Regions from separate parts of the Mesorhizobium sp. B2-6-1 genome, predicted to be linked through region 2. Evidence: riboswitches for the same ligand, from Rfam matches in the RefSeq annotation. Region 2 holds a riboswitch; the other holds the start of a gene.

Region 1 (3,817 bases), on a different contig from region 2:
CCGATGTTGTCGACCGTTTCAGGGCCGGTGGTGATGGCTGGCAGACGCGCATGAACGAAGCGTTGCGCAAAGCGGCAGGCCTGTAATCCTCGGTCTGCCAGTCCTCATCGGGCCTTCAACGCCTGCGCGATGTCGTCCAGCAAATCGTCGGTATCTTCCAACCCGACCGACAGCCTGAGCGTGCCGGGTCCGATGCCGAGCTCGGCGCGCGCTTCGTCGCTGAGGTTCTTGTGCGTCGTCGTCGCCGGATGGGTGATCAGGCTTTTGGCGTCACCGAGATTGTTCGAGATCAGGACGATGTCGAGCGCGTTCTGCAAGGCGAAGGCACCCTGCTTGCCGCCCTTGACGTCAAAGCAGATCAGGGTGGAGCCGCCCGACATCTGCTTCTTCACGACGTCAGCCTGCGGATGGTCGGCGCGCCCGGGATAGATCACGCGGGCGATCTCCGGCTGCTCGGCCAGGAAATCGGCGACCTTGCCGGCGCTCTCCGTCTGCTGGCGCACGCGCAGCGGCAGCGTTTCCAGGCCCTTCAGCAGCGTCCAGGCATTGAACGGCGACAGGCTGGGGCCGGTATGGCGGAAATAATCGTGCAGGTTCTCGTCGATCCACTTCTTGTCCGACAGAATGACGCCGCCGAGACATCGGCCCTGGCCATCGATGTGCTTGGTCGCCGAATAGACCACGATATGCGCGCCGAGCTGCAACGGCTTCTGCTGCAGCGGCGTGGCGAAGACATTGTCCACGACCAGCCGCGCGCCGATCGAATTAGCAAGCGAAGCGACGGCGGCGATGTCCACCACCTCAAGCGTCGGGTTGGTCGGGCTTTCCAGGAAAAACAGCTTGGTGTTGGGCCGAACCGCCTTTTCCCAATTGGCGATGTCGGTGCCGTCGACCAGCGTCGCCTCGATGCCGTAACGCGGCGCCAGCGTCTCGACCACCCAGCGGCAGGAGCCGAACAGGGCGCGCGCCGCAACGATATGATCGCCGGCCTTGACGCTGCACAGGAGTGCTGCCGTCACCGCCGCCATGCCGGACGCGGTGGCGCGCGCGTCCTCGGCGCCTTCGAGCGCGCACATGCGCTTCTCGAACATGTCGACGGTCGGATTGGCGTAGCGCGAATAGATGAAGCCCGGTTCCTCGCCCTTGAAGCGGGCTTCGGCGGCTTGGGCCGTTTCATAGACATAGCCCTGGGTCAGGTACATCGCCTCGGAAGTTTCACCGAAGCCGGAACGCAGAGTCCCGCCATGCACGAGTGCGGTCTGAGGCTTCCAGTTGCGCGTCTTGCTCGTCATCGTCCTATCCAAACACAAAAAAACCGGCCGCGAAAAAGTCGCAACCGGTCCATGCGGCCTTGCGGCCCGACGGTCCTTTAGCGACTTGTTTAACGTGGCTGCAAGCCGACCGGCCAAATCACCACGGGATAACGACCCTTTAGACCCGCGCCACGCTTGCGTCAATTGCCGGCTTCATTAAGAGACTTGTACCAGCAGAGCGGAGCCAGACTTTGCGGCAGACAGGAATTCTTCCCGATCAGGACATTGCGGCGCTGTTCCAGTCCGGCGCGCTGAAGTCGTCGCGTGCGCTCGACGCCGACCAGATCCAGCCGGCCAGCCTCGATCTGAGGCTCGGCGACAAGGCGTGGCGGGTGCGCGCGTCCTTCCTGCCGGGTCCCAACCACAAGGTCAGTGAAAAACTCGACCGGCTGAAGCTGCACGAGATCAGCCTGGCCGACGGCGCCGTTTTGGAAACCGGCTGCGTCTACATCGTGCCCCTGCTCGAAAGCCTGGCGCTGCCGGCGGAAATTTCGGCGTCCGCCAATCCCAAGAGCTCGACCGGGCGGCTCGATATCTTCACCCGCGTGATGACCGATCGCGGCCACGAGTTCGACAAGATCGCCGCCGGCTATCATGGTCCGCTCTATCTCGAAGTCAGCCCACGCACCTTCCCGATCGTCGTGCGCGCCGGCTCGCGCCTTTCGCAGATACGCTTCCGCACCGGCAATGCGCTGCTCTCGGAAGCAGAGTTGCATCAATTGCACCGGGCCGAAATGCTGGTCGCCACCGAACCGCCGAACATCTCCGGCGGCGGCATCGCATTGTCGATCGATCTCAACGGCGACAGTGACGGGCTGGTCGGCTATCGCGGCAAACACCATACCGGCCTCGTCGATGTCGACAAACGCGCGGCGCAGGAGATCGTCGACTTCTGGGAGCCGATCCACAAGAGCGGCGCCGGCGAGCTGGTGCTCGATCCGGACGAGTTCTACATCCTCGTCAGCCAGGAAGCGGTGCATGTGCCGCCGCTCTACGCGGCCGAAATGACGCCCTTCGATCCACTGGTGGGCGAGTTCCGTGTCCACTATGCCGGCTTCTTCGATCCGGGCTTCGGCCACTCGGCGGCCGGCGGCACCGGCAGCCGCGCCGTGCTCGAAGTGCGCAGCCATGAGGTGCCGTTCATCCTCGATCATGGCCAGATCGTCGGCCGGCTGGTCTACGAACATATGCTGAAGCGGCCGCAGGCGCTTTACGGTACCGAGCTCGGCTCGAACTACCAGGCGCAGGGCCTGAAGCTGTCCAAGCACTTTCGCGCCGCGCCCTGAACGCTCATCACCGTCAGGCAAGATACTTGCCTGCGCCGGCTCGCCATGCTTGGCTACCTCGCCGGCCGCCGACGTGGCGGCGCTCAAGGGGAATGAAAATGCAGATTTCGAAATGGATCGTATCGACGGCGGCCGCCGCCATGCTGACGCTTGGTGCCGGCGTCCTGTCGGTGCATGCGGCGGAGAAAATCAAGATCGGCACCGAGGGCGCCTATCCGCCGTTCAACACCATCACGCCCGACGGCAAGGTCGAGGGCTTCGACATCGACATCGCCAACGCCTTGTGCGCGCAGATGAAGGTCGAATGCGAGATCGTCACCCAGGACTGGGACGGCATCATACCGGCTCTGCAGGCCAAGAAGTTCGACGCCATCATCGCTTCGATGAGCATCACCGAGGAGCGCAAGAAGCAGGTTGCGTTCACCCACAAATACTATACGACGCCGCTGTCGCTCGTCGCCCTGAAGGACAGCGACATCGCCTCGACCGAACCGGCGGCACTCACCGGCAAGACGGTCGGCGCCCAGGCGGCGACCACGCAGGCCAATTACGCCCAGGACGTCTATGGCAAGGCCGGCGCCGAAGCGAAGCTCTATCCGACCCAGGAAGAGGCAATCACCGATCTCCAGAACGGCCGCCTCGACGCCGTCCTTTCCGACAAGTTCGTGCTGATGGACTGGATGAAGAAGGCGAGCGACGGTTGCTGCAAGATGGTCGGCGACGTCAAGGGCACCGAGACCGAAGCCGGCATTGCCGTGCGCCTCGAGGATACGGCGCTGCGCGACAAGCTCAACGCAGCCATTGACGCCATCGTCGCCGACGGCACCTACAAGAAGATCCAGGACAAGTATTTCGATTTCGATATTTATTGAGATCTGAGACGCTTCTTACCTTCTCCCCTTGTGGGAGAAGGTGGCCTCGCGAAGCGAGGTCGGATGAGGGGTGTTCCAGGGAACGCCAACGCCTCACTCCGGCCAGCACCCCTCAACCGTCTCGGCGCTGCGCGCTGATCCACTGCCCTGGGGCAAGCCACGGGTCTCGCCCCGTCCTTCGGATCCCACAGGGGAGAAGGAAATGATGGCCACCCTCAGAGCGCCTTCACCGCCACCTTCACCGGCTTTTCGATTTCGAGCGGGTTGCGCAGCGGCAGGCCGAAATCGCCGGCCTCGATCTCGAACACGTCGCCGGCCTCGGTCTTGATGCCGTCGGCGAAGGACA
Region 2 (3,817 bases):
ACGAGCCAATCAGGCCGATGCCGACCAGCGCGATCTTTTCGAACATCGGTGATGCCATGGCGTTTTAGCTTTTCAGGAATGTCGTGAGTGCCGCGACAACGCCGCGATTGGCCTCTTCGGTGCCGACCGTCATACGCAGTGCGTTGGGAAAGCCATAGCCCGAAACACGCCGCAGTATGTAGCCGCGCTGGGTGAGATAATCGTCCGCCGCCGCGGCCGAATGCTTGCCGTCGTCGGGAAAATGAATGAGGAGGAAATTGCCGACGCTCGGCGTCACCCGCAACCCGAGCCCGGTCATCTGTTCGCTCAGCCAGGCCAGCCAGGTCTCGTTATGCGCGACGCTACGCTCGATATGGGCGCGGTCGCGGACGGCGGCGATGCCGGCCTCGATCGCCGTCGCATTGACGTTGAAGGGACCGCGTATGCGGTTGATCGCGTCGACGATGTGCATCGGCCCATACATCCATCCGATCCGCGCCCCGCCAAGTCCGATCTTGGAGAAGGTGCGGGTCATGACCACGTTCTGAGAGCTGCCCGCGAGCTCGATGCCGGCCTCATAGTCGTTGCGCCTGACATATTCGGCATAGGCGGCATCGAGCACCAGAAGCACGTTCTTCGGCAGGCCGGCATGCAGGCGGCGCACCTCCTGGAACGGCACGTAAGTGCCGGTCGGATTGTTGGGATTGGCGAGGAACACGATCTTCGTACGTGGCGTGACGGCCGCCAAGATCGCATCGATGTCGGCGCGCTCCTCGGTCTCCTTGACCGCGACAGGCGTCGCCCCCGCCGACTGGATGTAGATCTTGTAGACCATGAAGGCGTGTTCGGTGAATATGGCCTCGTCGCCGGGCGCGAGATAAGTCTGCGCCAGCAAGCCGAGAATCTCGTCGGAGCCGTTGGAACAGATGATGTTCTGTGCGTTCAGACCATGCACCTCGGCGATTGCTTCGCGCAGGCGCCGGGCGGTGCCGTCGGGATAGACGTCGAGCTTGGCGGCGACCTCGCGCGCGGCCTCGATTGCCTTCGGCGAGGGGCCGAGCGGGTTCTCGTTCGACGACAGCTTGTGGACCTTGTCCACCCCGGCGGGGGCCGAGCTCTTGCCCGGCACATAGGCCTCGATGTCCATGATGCCCGCGCGCGGGGTTGGACGTGCCTTGTCCGGGGTCTGGCTCATATCGCAAATCCGTCGAGAACGCTTCCGTCCTGGAAGCCGCTGCGGAAATACAAGCCATGGCCGGCAATGTCGAGAGGTGGCAGTGGTGCCAGCAGTTGGCATTGACGGCGGGGCAGGCGAGTTCTAGAAGGGCAGCAACAGTTCCGTGGTGATTTGGCCGGTCGGCTTGCAGCCACGTTAAACAATTCGCTAAAGGGCCGTTTGCGTGACGTAACCGGCTTTGCGAAGGCATTGCCGGTTTTTTATTGTCCGCGGCCGGCCGGACGAACGCATCGGCCGCGCTGACATCGGTAGCGATTTCCGTAAAAGGCAAGGGTGCAGCAAGAGAGACGAGATGGCCGCTCAGCGCGCTGGCAGAACCAACAACGAGGCAGACCAACCGTCGAGTCCGGTCGTGCGCTTCGGCGCCGACAAGCCGCTCAAGCTCGACGCCGGCACGCTGCTGTCGCCGTTCCAGATCGCCTACCAGACCTACGGCACGCTGAATGACGCCCGTTCCAACGCCATTCTCGTATGCCACGCTTTGACCGGCGACCAGCATGTGGCCAGCACCAATCCAGTGACCGGCAAGCCGGGTTGGTGGGAAGTGCTGATCGGCCCCGGCAAGATCATCGACACCAACCGTTTCTTCGTCATCTGCTCAAACGTCATCGGCGGCTGCCTCGGTTCCACCGGCCCGGCATCCACCAATCCCGCCACCGGCAAGCCTTATGGGCTCGACCTTCCGGTCATCACCATCCGCGACATGGTGCGTGCCCAGCAGATGCTGATCGATCATTTCGGCATCGAAAAACTGTTTTGCGTGCTCGGCGGGTCGATGGGCGGCATGCAGGTGCTGCAATGGGCGTCGAGCTATCCGGAGCGTGTTTTCTCGGCGCTGCCGATCGCCACCGGCGCGCGTCATTCCTCGCAGAACATCGCTTTCCACGAGGTCGGCCGGCAGGCCGTGATGGCGGACCCCGAATGGCATGGCGGCAAGTATTTCGACCACGGCAAACGCCCGGAAAAGGGGCTCGCCGTGGCGCGCATGGCCGCCCACATCACCTACCTGTCGGAAGCCGCCTTGCACCGGAAGTTCGGCCGCAACCTGCAGGACCGCGAAGCTCTGACCTTCGGCTTCGACGCCGACTTCCAGATCGAGAGCTATCTGCGTCACCAGGGCATGACTTTCGTCGACCGCTTCGACGCCAATTCCTATCTCTACATGACGCGGTCCATGGACTATTTCGACCTCGCCGCCGACCATGGCGGCAGGCTGGCCGATGCTTTTGCCGGCACCAAGACACGCTTCTGCCTGGTTTCGTTCACCTCGGATTGGCTGTTTCCGACAGAGGAGAGCCGCTCGATCGTCCATGCGCTGAATGCCGCCGGCGCGTCGGTGTCCTTCGTCGAGATCGAGACCGATCGCGGGCACGACGCCTTCCTGCTTGACGAGCCGGAACTGTTCGCCGCCATCAATGGCTTCATCGGCTCGGCCGCGCGAGCGAGAGGGCTCGGCGCGTGACCCGGCAAAGTTACAGTCTTGTGCATCAAGGATCATGCGCCACGACAAGGGGCAAGCCATGAGCGTCAACCGCGCCCAGCGCGTCGATCTCGAGGTGATCGCCGGTCTGATCCCTCCGCAATCGCGGGTGCTGGACGTCGGTTCCGGCGACGGCTCGCTGCTCGAGCTTTTGCAGGAGACCAAGCAGATCGACGGCCGCGGACTGGAGCTGTCGCAGCGCGGCGTCAACGAATGTGTGGCGCGCGGCCTCTCGGTCGTGCAAGGCGACGCCGACAAGGATCTCGAATTCTATCCCGACAAGGGTTTTGATTTCGTCGTCCTGTCGCAGACCTTGCAGGCGACCCGCAACCCGAAGCTCGTTCTCGACGAACTGCTCAGGATCGGCGAACACGCCATCGTGTCCTTCCCCAATTTCGGCCACTGGCGGGTGCGCCTGTCGCTGTTCGTCAAGGGCCGCATGCCGGTGACCAAGGACCTGCCCTATTCCTGGTACGACACGCCAAATATCCACTTCTGCACCATCCGCGACTTCGTCAATCTGTGCGAGGAGCTTGGCGCGACCGTGGAAAGGGCGACCGCGCTCGACGCCAACGGCCAGAAGATCGGCCTGTCGATGCCATGGTGGTTCTGGAACTTCTTCGGCCAGCAAGCGGTGTTCTTGTTGAAGCGATAAGGGCCATCCCGGAGGTGGCTATGACACCCCCTTTTCGGGCGAAGTCGAGCTGCAAGCTGATCTCTGCGACGAAGGTCATCAGCAGGTTGGAACGCATAGCCCGGCGAAGGCTCAGCGATCGAGCTCCGGGAAATAGGGATCCGACAAGAACCGTCTGTCGCGTTCGCCTTGCAGGCAGTCGATCGGAGCCTCGGCTTCGGCGGGAATGATCCTGGTCTCGTTCTGAACGCCGCTCACTTCGAGAATCAGCTTGCGCCGGATTGCCGTCGAAAATTCGGCGGCTGTATAAATCGGCAGCACGAAGGAGCCCGGCCCGCCGGTGACGCACTGGGCGTAATACCGGTCGAGGTGGCTGAAGGTGGGCGATGGATTGATCAGGATCGGCAGGCCGTTGATGACGATGCCTCTGGCGTTTGCCGCATCCCGCGTGGCGGTGACGGGCGGCCCGATATTGTTTGGTCCGTCA

The links. Region 2 has a riboswitch for S-adenosylmethionine ahead of FJ443_RS15915 (homoserine O-acetyltransferase). Riboswitches for the same ligand answer to the same signal wherever they lie in the genome.
Positions count from the first base shown of each region.
Region 1: it holds a riboswitch for S-adenosylmethionine, as region 2 does, so the genes downstream of both, FJ443_RS10550 (O-succinylhomoserine sulfhydrylase) here and FJ443_RS15915 (homoserine O-acetyltransferase) in region 2, are expected to answer to the same signal.

Region 1 covers NZ_VFUH01000004.1:25,398-29,214, reverse strand. The annotation lists gene FJ443_RS10555 (BrnA antitoxin family protein) at 1-86, shown strand, start outside; gene FJ443_RS10550 (O-succinylhomoserine sulfhydrylase) at 105-1,292, opposite strand; SAM riboswitch at 1,350-1,427, opposite strand; gene FJ443_RS10545 (2'-deoxycytidine 5'-triphosphate deaminase) at 1,505-2,599, shown strand; gene FJ443_RS10540 (ABC transporter substrate-binding protein) at 2,740-3,471, shown strand; gene araD1 (AraD1 family protein) at 3,687-3,817, opposite strand, start outside.
Region 2 covers NZ_VFUH01000007.1:35,166-38,982, reverse strand. The annotation lists gene FJ443_RS15925 (prephenate/arogenate dehydrogenase family protein) at 1-58, opposite strand, end outside; gene hisC (histidinol-phosphate transaminase) at 65-1,174, opposite strand; SAM riboswitch at 1,310-1,387, shown strand; gene FJ443_RS15915 (homoserine O-acetyltransferase) at 1,509-2,678, shown strand; gene metW (methionine biosynthesis protein MetW) at 2,737-3,351, shown strand; gene FJ443_RS15905 (DUF1194 domain-containing protein) at 3,463-3,817, opposite strand, start outside.